2 regions of the Echinimonas agarilytica genome follow, and region 1 is predicted to be linked to the other one. Evidence: predicted binding sites of a transcription regulator. Region 1 holds the regulator's gene; the other holds the start of a gene.
What was found. The regulator sigma-54, encoded in region 1, starts transcription at its own class of promoters, with help from an activator protein. The targets are predictions, from matches to a motif close to GTTGGCACGNNNNTNGNNT.
Positions count from the first base shown of each region.

Region 2: NAF29_RS01525 (TorF family putative porin) is a predicted target of sigma-54. The motif match lies at 3,952-3,970, and genes of this name have one in related genera.

Region 1 is NZ_JAMQGP010000001.1:680,358-686,207, reverse strand. It holds gene NAF29_RS02885 (KpsF/GutQ family sugar-phosphate isomerase) at 1-427, shown strand, start outside; gene kdsC (3-deoxy-manno-octulosonate-8-phosphatase KdsC) at 427-981, shown strand; gene lptC (LPS export ABC transporter periplasmic protein LptC) at 978-1,553, shown strand; gene lptA (lipopolysaccharide transport periplasmic protein LptA) at 1,531-2,052, shown strand; gene lptB (LPS export ABC transporter ATP-binding protein) at 2,058-2,783, shown strand; gene NAF29_RS02860 (RNA polymerase factor sigma-54) at 2,853-4,301, shown strand; gene hpf (ribosome hibernation promoting factor) at 4,331-4,618, shown strand; gene ptsN (PTS IIA-like nitrogen regulatory protein PtsN) at 4,621-5,070, shown strand; gene rapZ (RNase adapter RapZ) at 5,095-5,850, shown strand, end outside.
Region 2 is NZ_JAMQGP010000001.1:358,432-364,281, forward strand. It holds gene aroB (3-dehydroquinate synthase) at 1-142, shown strand, start outside; gene NAF29_RS01505 (SPOR domain-containing protein) at 163-1,674, shown strand; gene NAF29_RS01510 (Dam family site-specific DNA-(adenine-N6)-methyltransferase) at 1,667-2,497, shown strand; gene NAF29_RS01515 (DUF2970 domain-containing protein) at 2,505-2,684, opposite strand; gene NAF29_RS01520 (hypothetical protein) at 2,685-3,023, opposite strand; gene NAF29_RS01525 (TorF family putative porin) at 3,203-3,880, opposite strand; gene rpe (ribulose-phosphate 3-epimerase) at 4,203-4,877, shown strand; gene NAF29_RS01535 (phosphoglycolate phosphatase) at 4,886-5,581, shown strand; gene trpS (tryptophan--tRNA ligase) at 5,593-5,850, shown strand, end outside.

The sequences.
Region 1 (5,850 bases):
TTTTGCATTATCTCATCCAGGCGGAAGTCTGGGCCGTCGCCTGTTGCTCACACTCAAAGAGCTCATGCACGGAGGCGATTCACTTCCTGTGATTCAATCGGGCGAAACGCTCAACTATGCGCTCAAAGAGATGTCTCGTAAACAGCTTGGAATGACTGCCATTGTTGACGCTGACGGGAAGATGATCGGCCTGTTTACAGACGGCGATTTACGACGTGTATTGAATAAAGGTAACGTCGACATTGAATCTGCCATTGATGAAGTGATGACAAAAAATGGCGTCACAGCCCAAGCAGAAATGTTAGCCGCAGAAGCCCTCAAATTGATGGAAGACAAACGAATTAATGGCCTTTTTGTGGTCGACTCTGACGGTCGACCTGTTGGCGCACTTAATATGCAAGATTTACTGCGTTCAGGAGTGCTGTAATGGGCATTTTTCACACCCTTTACGGTTCTTTAGATGGCGCAATTGAAGCACAACTCATACCCATCAAACTTTTAATTTGCGATGTTGACGGCGTTTTTTCAGACGGCCGCATCTATATGGGTAATGATGGAGAAGAACTCAAAACATTTCATACCCGAGACGGTTACGGTGTCAAAGCGCTTCAAGGCACAGGTGTAGATGTCGCTGTGATCACCGGCCGCTCTTCGAACATCGTCTCCGCGCGTATGTCATCGTTAGGAGTCGAGCATCTCTATCAAGGCTGTGATAATAAACTTGAAGCATTTCATCAGATCCTAACCAACACCAAACTCGATGCTCATGAGTGTGCATACATTGGAGACGACCTCATTGACTGGCCCGTCATGGCCGAATGTGGTATGTCGATTTGCGTGGCGGACGGCCACCCTTGGTTGCGCCAACGGGCAAAGTGGACCACACAAACCGCTGGAGGGTTCGGAGCCGTGCGCGAAGTTTGTGATACCATCATGCAAGCACAAGGCACTTTCAACACGACAATGGGACGTAGCATATGAATAGACTGACCTGGGTATCAGGTTTGTTTTTCATCACCTCACTGGTGATCTATGCTTTATTAGATACTGAGGAAAGCGATCCAAAGAAGGCTCTACAATGGGATACCTATGAACCCGATTACATCGCGGAAAACCTATTTAATCGTAATTTTGATAAAACTGGCAAATTAACCAGTACGGTGTTTGGCGAGCGAATGGAATCCTATTCAGCACTCGACATGACCATATTTACTAACCCAGAAGTCACAGTATTTAACGAAGAGTCTGGCGATGACCCCGCTTGGAAAGTCACAGCCAGCGAAGGCAGCTTGTATCAAGCGCTCGATCAATTGCAGCTCAAAGGTTCTGTTACAATTAAAGCAACCGATCCTTTAAGCCAAGTTCAAACAATTACAACACCTTATCTGGTGCTCGAAATTGACTCCAATCAGATGCATACTGATGAGAAAGTCATCGCCCTTGGCCCACACATTGAGATGCAAGGTGTTGGTCTTCAAGCAGATTTAAATAAGCAGGACATAGAAATTCTGCAAGATGTGGAAGCATTTTATGAACAAACTCCAGCGAATTAGTGCCGCAGCATTAATAGCCATATGTCCTTTTTCTTATGCCGTAAAGAGCGACTTCTCTGAACGAGTTGTGATTGAATCAGAGCGGCAAACCATTGATATGAAGTCAAATGTTGTGACGTATATTGGTGATGTCAAAGTGACTCAAGGAACATTGCAGATATTTGCAGATACACTGACTATCTTGAACGCAACCGAAGAAGGCCAACAAGTCTTGGTCGCGAACGGAAAGCCTGCAAATTACAGCCAAATCCTTGATAATGGCAAAGCAATGGATGCTCAAGCGTTGCGAGTTCGATATGAGCTTGGAGAACGTATTTTGTTGCTCACCGGTGAAGCTCAACTAACTCAAGAAGATAGCTTGGTAAAGGGTGACAAGATTCTCTACAACCTTGAACAGCAATTACTCGAAGCAGATAGCAAAGACGATGGCTCTGCTCGCGTGACAACGATCTTCATTCCAGATCAAGTCCAAGAACAACTCGACGACCAAAAGAAATAGTCTGCATGGCATTATTAGAAGCAAAAAATCTCGCAAAGTCTTACAAGCGCCGTCAAGTGGTTAAAGATGTTTCGTTGAAAGTTGAACCAGGGCAAATTGTGGGTCTTCTGGGGCCTAATGGCGCAGGTAAAACCACCACCTTTTATATGGTGGTGGGGCTTGTTCAAGCCGAAAAAGGCATTATTGAGCTCAACGGTGAAGATATTTCCTTGGCGCCCATGCATGAGCGTGCCCGAAAAGGCATCGGCTATTTGCCCCAAGAGTCGTCCATTTTTCGCAAGCTCAGTGTACGCGACAACATTATGGCTATTTTAGAGACGCGCAAAGACCTCTCTACCGAGCAACGAGAGGAAGCTCTCGACTCTTTGCTGGAAGAATTTAATATTGGCCATATTGCCCAAAGCAAAGGCATGAGCCTTTCTGGGGGGGAACGACGCAGAGTTGAAATTGCACGAGCGCTTGCCGCTGAACCCAGTTTTATCTTACTCGATGAGCCTTTTGCCGGTGTCGACCCTATTTCAGTATCGGATATTAAAAAGATCATTGAACACCTCAAAACTCGAGGTTTAGGGATATTAATTACGGATCATAACGTTCGTGAAACACTATCCGTTTGTGAGTACGCTTACATCGTGTCACATGGCGAATTGATTGCGACAGGTTCTCCGGAACAAGTTTTAGCAAATCAACACGTTCGAGATGTGTACTTAGGTGAGCAATTCCAGCTATAGTAGCTTAACGTAACCCACGGATACTGCTCATTTTGCAGCCACCGTTACACAGGAAGAGTCGGAGACTAGATGAAACCATCGCTCCAGCTTAAATTTGGCCAACAGCTGACTATGACGCCGCAATTGCAGCAAGCCATTAGGCTTTTGCAATTGTCGACTTTAGATCTGCAACAGGAAATTCAAGAAGCTTTGGATAGCAATCCACTCCTTGAACAATCCGAAGAAGAAAATTCATCTTCAGCAGATTCAGATGTCAGCTTGGACAGTATTGAAGCAGATAGTAGTACAGTTGATACTGCAGAAGCACTGCAACAAGATTCCATTTCGGAAGAAATGCCTATGGATACAACTTGGGATGAAGTTGTGTCAGCAGCCCCTGTGGCCTCAGCCGCCCCAATGCGTGAGGATGATGAAAGCTTTCAAGGTGAAACCACCGATTCATTGCATGCTCACCTCGAATGGCAGCTTGAATTAACTCCCATGACAGACACAGATCGTGCCATTGCCAGAACTATTCTTGATGGCATTGATGATGCAGGTTATCTCACTGTCACAACAGAAGATATTCTAGAAAGCCAAGGTAATGCAGAAGTTGAATTGGATGAAATTGAAGCCGTTTTAAAACGCATTCAGCTATTTGACCCAATTGGTTCGGGCTCTCGCTCCATCAAAGAATGTTTACTCATTCAATTGCGTCAATTTGGCACCGACACGCCTTGGTTAAAAGAAGCCATGCTAGTGATCAACAACCACATGGACTTACTTGCAAGTCGCGATTACCGCACATTGATGCGCCGAGCGCGACTCAAAGAAGACCAGCTTCGCGAAGTGATGCGCTTGATCCAAAGCCTCAATCCGCGTCCGGGCAGTGCCATTGTGGTCGAAGATAGCCAATACGTCATTCCAGACGTTTCAGTGATGAAGCGCAACGGCGTCTGGCAAGTCGAATTGAATCCAGATGCAGTGCCAAAAATTCGAGTCAATGAGCAGTACGCAGCTATGTCTCGTGGTGCTCGAAACACCTCTGACGGACAATTTATCCGTTCACACATGCAAGAAGCCAAGTGGTTCATTAAAAGCTTAGAAAGCCGTAACGAAACACTTATGAAAGTTTCAAACTGCATTCTGAAACGCCAATACGACTTTTTTGAGTACGGCGATGAAGCCATGAAACCCATGGTTCTCAATGATGTGGCCGAAGAAGTTGGCATGCATGAATCTACTATTTCGCGCGTGACCACGCAGAAGTATATGCACACGCCACGCGGTATATTTGAACTCAAATACTTCTTCTCCAGCCATGTGAGCACTGAAAGTGGTGGCGAATGCTCGTCCACTGCTATTCGCGCATTGATTAAAAAGCTGGTCGCAGCAGAAAACCCGGCAAAGCCATTAAGCGATAGTAAAATGGCTGAGCTACTCTCGGATCAAGGAATTAATGTGGCTCGCCGAACGATTGCTAAATATCGTGAAGCGCTCAATATTCCGCCATCCAACCAAAGAAAAAGTCTTTTGTAACAACAAGTACTGAGTGAGGAAACACGCCTATGCAACTAAACTTAACCGGTCATCATGTTGATATTACTCCTCCTTTACGTGACTATGTCACAGAGAAGCTGGCCAAATTAGAGCGCCACTTCGACAACATCACAAACGTCCATGTGGTGTTGAATGTCGAAAAACTTCGCCAGATTGCAGAAGCAACCGTTCACCTCTCGGGAGCGGAAATATTTGCGAACGCTGAAAGCGAAAGTATGTATGCGGCGATAGACTCGTTAGTCGACAAGCTCGACCGGCAGGTTATTCGCCACAAGGAAAAATTGCAGAAGCATTAATCATGAACATGCGAAGTATCCTGTCCAAGGACTGCACTTTCAGTGCAGTCCAATGTAGTAGCAAAAAGCGAGCACTTGAAATCGTAAGTGAAATCGCAGCGAAGCATCTCCAAGGACTCACCGAAAACGAAATTTTCGAGCGCTTTTTAGCACGCGAAAAACTAGGCAGTACCGGCATTGGAAATGGCATAGCCATTCCGCACGGCAGACTCCCGTCTGACGCCAGCAACGTCGCTATATTGGTTCAATTTGAATCCCCAATCGAATTCGACGCCATTGATAAAAAGCCAGTCGATATTATGTTTGCGATGCTGGTGCCCGAGCAAGACTGCAAACACCATCTCAAAACTCTTGCTTTAGTCGCTGAAAAATTAGGTCAAAAAAATACCTTAAAACAGCTCAGATGTGCCTCTAGTGCTGAAGACCTATATCAGGTTATTATCAACGCATAATCATTTATTAAAGTGCACTCTTACATGAAGCTCACCGTCGTTAGTGGTCGTTCAGGAGCAGGGAAATCTATTGCGCTCAGGGTTCTCGAAGATCTCGGGTACTATTGCGTTGACAATTTACCCATCGAACTTCTGAAGCCTTGGATCACCATGCAGCACAACCAGCACGAGAACGTTGCTGTGAGCTTAGACATGAGGAACTTGCCGAACGATCGTGCTCAGATCGAGCAATTGCTTAAAGTTCTTAAAACAGCCGTTCCCACCACTATTTTATATCTCGATGCCGATGACTCGATTCTATTGCGACGTTATTCTGAAACACGGCGCCGTCACCCGCTTACAAAAAATGAGCTTACACTGGCTGATGCAGTTGCCGCAGAGACATCTTGGTTAGAGCCGGTTCGAGAGCAAGCCGACCTATTTTTAGACACCAGCCACTCCACTATTTACGATTTTAGCGCAACACTTCGCGAACGCTTATCGGGCACATCAAAGGCTCCACTGGTGTTGGTCTTTGAATCATTTGGTTTTAAACACGGCACTCCCAACGATGCTGACTTCGTGTTTGATGTGCGCTTCTTACCCAACCCTTATTGGGAGCCGGGTTTACGTTCATATACCGGCAACGATCAGCCCGTCATTGAATTTTTTGACCAGCACAGCAATGTAGAAGCCTTTATCGCTCAGGTCGAAAGTAATCTCAAAGACTGGCTCCCCCAACTTGAAAAGAATGATCGGAGTTACGTGACCGTGGCAATTGGCTGTACTGGCGGATGCCAC
Region 2 (5,850 bases), 320 kb from region 1:
TGATGCCTTCATGAAGCACATGATGCGTGACAAAAAAGTTCAACATGGTAACTTGCGTTTAATACTACCTGAGGGTATCGGACGCGCGGGCATTTACCAGTCAGTTTCTGAGTCTGTTCTTTCTCGGGTGATTGATTCTTAGTCAACTGTAGGACTTAAAAAGTGCCTGAGCCTCAAGTTAGTCAGTCGTTGCTTCCTTCTCAACAGCAGTTATTGTTGAGAATCCAACACCTTGCTGGACTCGACTCAAACCTCGTGATGGTGACCGGCCGTGCTGGTGCAGGTAAATACACCATTGCCGGGGCTTTACTCGAGCAATACGGTGACGACTTTGATGTAGCTTGGGTGATCTGTCACGAGAAATCGACGCCGGCTAGCATTCGCAAGCAAATCCTAACTCAACTCTTTCCCGACCAAACATTCAATGAATCCGAGTCGTTGCAAGCGAGTTTGAGTCACCTTCAAATGAACTCGGCATGCCGCTGGATGATCGTCATCAATCAAGCCGAGCAATTGAGCAATCAGTTACTGGTTGAATTGTGGGGCTTAGTCGAAGCGAGCCGTAAAGCGGGTCCAGAACTTCAGCATTCGAGCGTATTATTATTCTCAGAGCCAGCTTGGGCGAACCGCATCTCCAAAGAGATGAACTCAATTACCGGCCAAGATCAGGCACTACTTCAAATTCCACCGCTGACGCTCGATGAGCGTAAGTCCCTGTTTGTAAGTCTTCAAAGTCGATTGGACGGGGATGAACTTGATGTGGACTTAAACGAACGTGAGCTGAATGATCAAGAAGGCTTACCCGGTGAAGTGGTTGCACTGCTGGCAGGGGTTCAAACACCTGTAAATTTGACTGATACCGATGAACACAAAGCGCCGGTAAAACCGCTACCTATCCTTTGGATAGCTGCTATTGCGGGCTTGATATTGATGGCGCTCATCTTAATGTGGGCGCTTTCTGGCGATGAAGATAACTCATCGGCCAAAACACCATCACCAGAGATGCAAGAGCAATTGTCGGCACTTGAAATAGTCGAACCGAGTCGCGACAGTATGCGAGACGAGGGTGAGCTGCTAGAACAAGTATTGTCCGATGCGCAGGAGCAAGCGGTCGAAGTTCTGCCTGAGCGATTACCACAAGACACCATGACGACCGACGTCGATGATGAAAGTAACAAAGCACGGATTGAAGTAGACGAGGAAACCCTCGCACGCATTGAGCAAGCTGAAGCGGCTCTTGCGGGTGAGAAAACTGCTGTACAAGAGGTTCCTGTTATTGAGCCGAAGCCAAAAAGCGAACCTGCTCAAAACGAAGCGCCTAAGACGCAAGCTTCAAAATCGGTGGCACAACCTGAAACCGCGCCAGTACCTATGACGAAAGTGTGGTGGCAGCAAGCCCCAGCATCACAATACGTGTTGCAAATGGTGGTGATGAGTTCCCCACAGAGTATCGACAAATTTGCAGCTCGTTATGGGCTCGGCAATGATGAGCGATTTAAAGTGTACACTGCTCGAAGAAAAGGTAGCTTGGTTTACATTGGAGTCTATGGAGAGTATGCAAGCTCGGATGCAGCACGCTCGGCACTGAAAAGCTTTGCCAGCAATGTACAGCAGCTGAAACCTTGGCCCCGGTCAATTGCTTCCATCCAAAAAGAAGCGGTGATCCTTGAGTAATGTGAAGCAACGAGCGTTCTTGAAGTGGGCGGGTGGAAAGTATGGCTTAATCGAACCAATCCAAAAGCGTTTGCCAAAAGGGAAACGCTTGGTGGAGCCATTTGTGGGCGCAGGCAGTGTATTTCTAAATACAGAGTTTGAGCATTATTGGCTGAACGACATCAACCAAGACCTGATTGATGTCTATCTTTGGCTGCAGCGCGACCCAGCAACTTATATTGAAGCCGCAGCGGGGCTGTTTATACCTGCCAATAATGACGCTGAACGCTACTATCAATATCGAGAAGAATTTAATTGCACGGTGCCAGGCTTACGCAGAGCAACCTTATTTTTATACATGAATCGCCATGGCTATAACGGCCTGTGTCGTTACAATAAAAAAGGTGGTTTTAATGTACCCTTTGGCCGATACAAACGGCCCTATTTCCCACGAAATGAATTGTTTGCTTTTGCCCAGAAAGCGACTCGCGCCACATTCACCTCTCTGCCTTTTGAGCAAGTATTTGCCACGGTTGAACAGGGCGATGTTGTTTATTGTGATCCTCCCTATGCGCCGTTGAGCGCCACTGCAAGCTTCACCGCATATGCAGGCAATGGCTTTGGTCTGGTAGAGCAGCAGAAGCTTGCTGAGCAAGCTGCCATGTGCGCGGAAGACGCAGTACCTGTGTTGATCAGTAACCATGATTTAGAGTCCACGCGGGAATGGTATCGCAGAGCCGATGTTACTCAGTTAGATGTGCGCCGTACTATTAGCAGAAATGGTAAAGGGCGTGGAAAGGTGAGTGAACTCTTAGCGTTGTATCAGTTGAATAATCGACGCTAAAGCAGCGTTAATCAATGACCCAATTCACAATCACTAGTAATCCAGCAATCAACAAAATAATGAGCACAACGCCACTTATCAGATACGGCACAATGCTATTTTGTTGGAAATCGCGTTGTCTTGTTTGTTCTGACTGCACGCCAAACAATGCACCTGCTGCACTTTTAAAATATTGCCAAAACGACAATTAAGCGGCGTCTCTTACGGGGCGTTGTTTTTTATTTGCGTCGATCTGCTTGTTGTCTGTTTTTGAGATCAGTTCAAGTAAGTCTAAAAAGTGAAAACTGATTGAGCGGCTATTGCCGGTTGCCCAGCCAAACCACGTTGTGGATTGTTGAGTCTCAGCGATTGCACACTGATTTGCCGGATGGCTTTTGGGCAGTGACGTGTTGTATTGAATATTTGCTTCGCAGTCACATGATAAATTCGCGACCGAAATACCCCGAGTATCTTGCATTGCTAGTGTTACGCCAGCAACAGCACATACGCCAGTCAGTAATAACGATGTAGTTTTTAACTTGCTCATCCGTTGAACCAATATTTAAACAGTCGTGAGTGGATAGTGTAATTACACAAAATCGCTCACTGAGTATACAATCGAAATTCTGTGAGGCCAAACATTTTGACATAAAAAAACACCGCCATTGGGCGGTGTTTTTGAAATCGCATTGTTTTTCTTTATATTTTTAAGTATTCGAGCGTGTCTTACAGGTCGAAATCGACAGAGTAAGAAACAACTGCGCGTACTTCGTCATCTTTCGTTTCGTCAGCGTCATCATCGATGTCAGTGCTGCCAACCCAGAAAGTGAAACCGTCTTTGCTCAAAGAAGCGCTGTAATCGATTACTTCGTCATCAGCACCGTCTACGTCGTAGTAACCTACGTGAAGGCCTAATTCCAAACCTTCAGCAACTTCGAAAGTTGCATCAGCGTTGTAGTAGAAATCATCAGCGAAGTCACCGCCAGCGTCGCTGTCGATCAACGTTGCAACACCAACAGTCAAGAAGCTGTAACCACCAGACACATACAACTCACTGAAGTCTGTATCTTCGTCAGCGTCTGGGTATGCGTAGTAGATCGCGCCTACGTCATAGCTGAAACCTTCAATTTCGCCAGCATAGCCCGCGTAGAAATCCCACTCGTAAGTTGCGTCGTCGTCACCGAAGTCAACGTTAGATGCCCAAGTACCAACGTAGATGCCGTTGCCTGCATCGTAGTCAATGCCACCAGAGATTGCTGGACCGTTATCAGTTTGAGTCAGACCACGCCATACGTAGTCGCTTGCAACTGCAGCGTTTGCAGAAAGACCTTCAACAGCGGCCGCTGGAGCTGCGATTGATGCAGCAAGAATCGCAGATGCGATTAAAGTTTTAGTTGCTTTCATAAGTGTGTACTCCTGGAATATGAGTTATAAAATCTTTTTTATAGTTTTTAGCTGATAGCTGGCCAAGTACTAAGCACTACCTGTGCCAAAATCAGTAAAGTGATTTATATCAGTGTTTTACAATTTGTTCTATAGTTTAATTAAATTTAATATAACAACTTGTGCACTTTTATGTAGCACTGTTGCAATGCGCTTCACTATTCTGGTGCGCATTGTTTTTAGCTGCTCGAAGATTGTGCAACGACTAAGTTTCGATTTGCTATGGCGTATTCGGTAAACTAGCGCGTAGAAACCTCCTGTAAGCCTTTTTGAGTGACAAACTATGAAAACTCCAATTATTGCTCCGTCGATCCTATCCGCTAATCTTGCACGGTTAGGTGATGACGTTGATGCAGTGCTAGAAGCGGGGGCCGACTGGGTCCATTTTGATGTGATGGACAATCATTACGTACCGAACTTGACCTTTGGTCCAGCCATTTGTTCGGCCTTGAGAAAGCATGGTGTGACTGCTCCTATTGATGTGCATTTAATGGTTGAACCGGTGGACGGTTTGGTGCCTCAGTTTATTGATGCCGGTGCAAGTTTAATTAGTTTTCACCCTGAAGCATCTCGTCATCCGCATCGAACGCTGCAGGCGATTCAAGCAGGTGGCTGTCAATCTGGAGTAGTGTTAAATCCTGGAACGCCGCTTTCTACCATCGAGTGTTTGATCGACGAAGTGGATTTAATCTTACTCATGTCGGTAAACCCAGGATTTGGTGGGCAGTCATTTATTCCGCAAACGTTAGACAAAATTAAACAAGCGCGAACTCTAATTAATGCGTCAGGTCGGGATATTCGCTTAGAAATTGATGGCGGCGTTAAAATCGACAACATTGGTGAGATTGCAGCGGCGGGCGTGGATACATTTGTTGCGGGCTCGGCTATTTTTGGTCAAGACGATTACCCATCCATTATTGCGCAGATGCGAGAGCAAATTGCCAAAGCAACGTCGTAGGGCAACCGATGAACACAATAAAACCTCAAACCGTTCGCGCGATTGCATTTGATTTAGATGGCACGCTTATCGACAGCGCGCCAGATTTAGGTGCAGCTTTAAATCAAATGCTAACACAGCTCAATTTGCCCAGCGTGGGCATGGCCGAGGTGCGCGGTTGGGTTGGCAATGGCATGAAAATGTTAGTCACACGGTCTTTGGTTCATCACGCGGCAGATGCTTCTGAATCAGCTATTCAACATGCATTGGCGCTATTCAGTGCAGCGTATGCTCAACATCTCAGTATCAATACCGTAGTGTATAACGGAGTCATGGAGTCTTTGACGGCATTATATAAGGCAGGGTATCGATTAGCTTTAATTACCAATAAAGCGTCATGCTATTTGCCGGATATTCTCCGCGCCTATCATATGGACGAGATGTTTGAAGTTGTGCTTGGCGGTGATTCTCTGTTAGAGAAGAAACCTCACCCGTTACCCTTGTTGCATGTATGCGAAGCCTTCGATGTTGAGCCGCACCAGCTATTGATGGTGGGAGACTCAAAAAACGACATTGAAGCAGGAAAAAATGCCGGTTGTCCGACACTGGGCTTGACCTATGGCTACAACTACGGGGAACATATCAGCCTGAGTGCTCCGGATATGACCGCAGACTCGCTAATCGAATTACTGCCGGTGTTGATACCGGCAACTGAAACAATCTAGGTGAATGACGAATGACTAAGCCCATTGTCCTGAGTGGCATCCAACCTTCCGGTAATTTTACCCTCGGCAATTATGTTGGAGCCATCAATGAGTGGCTAAAGATGCAGCAAGAATTTGACTGCCATTTTATGCTGGCAGACTTACATGCCATTACGGTTCGTCAAGATCCAGAGTTACTCAAAGAGCGCGTGTATGACGGTCTTGCCATGTATTTGGCATGTGGACTCGATCCAGAAAAAAGCACAATATTTGTGCAGTCGCACGTACCT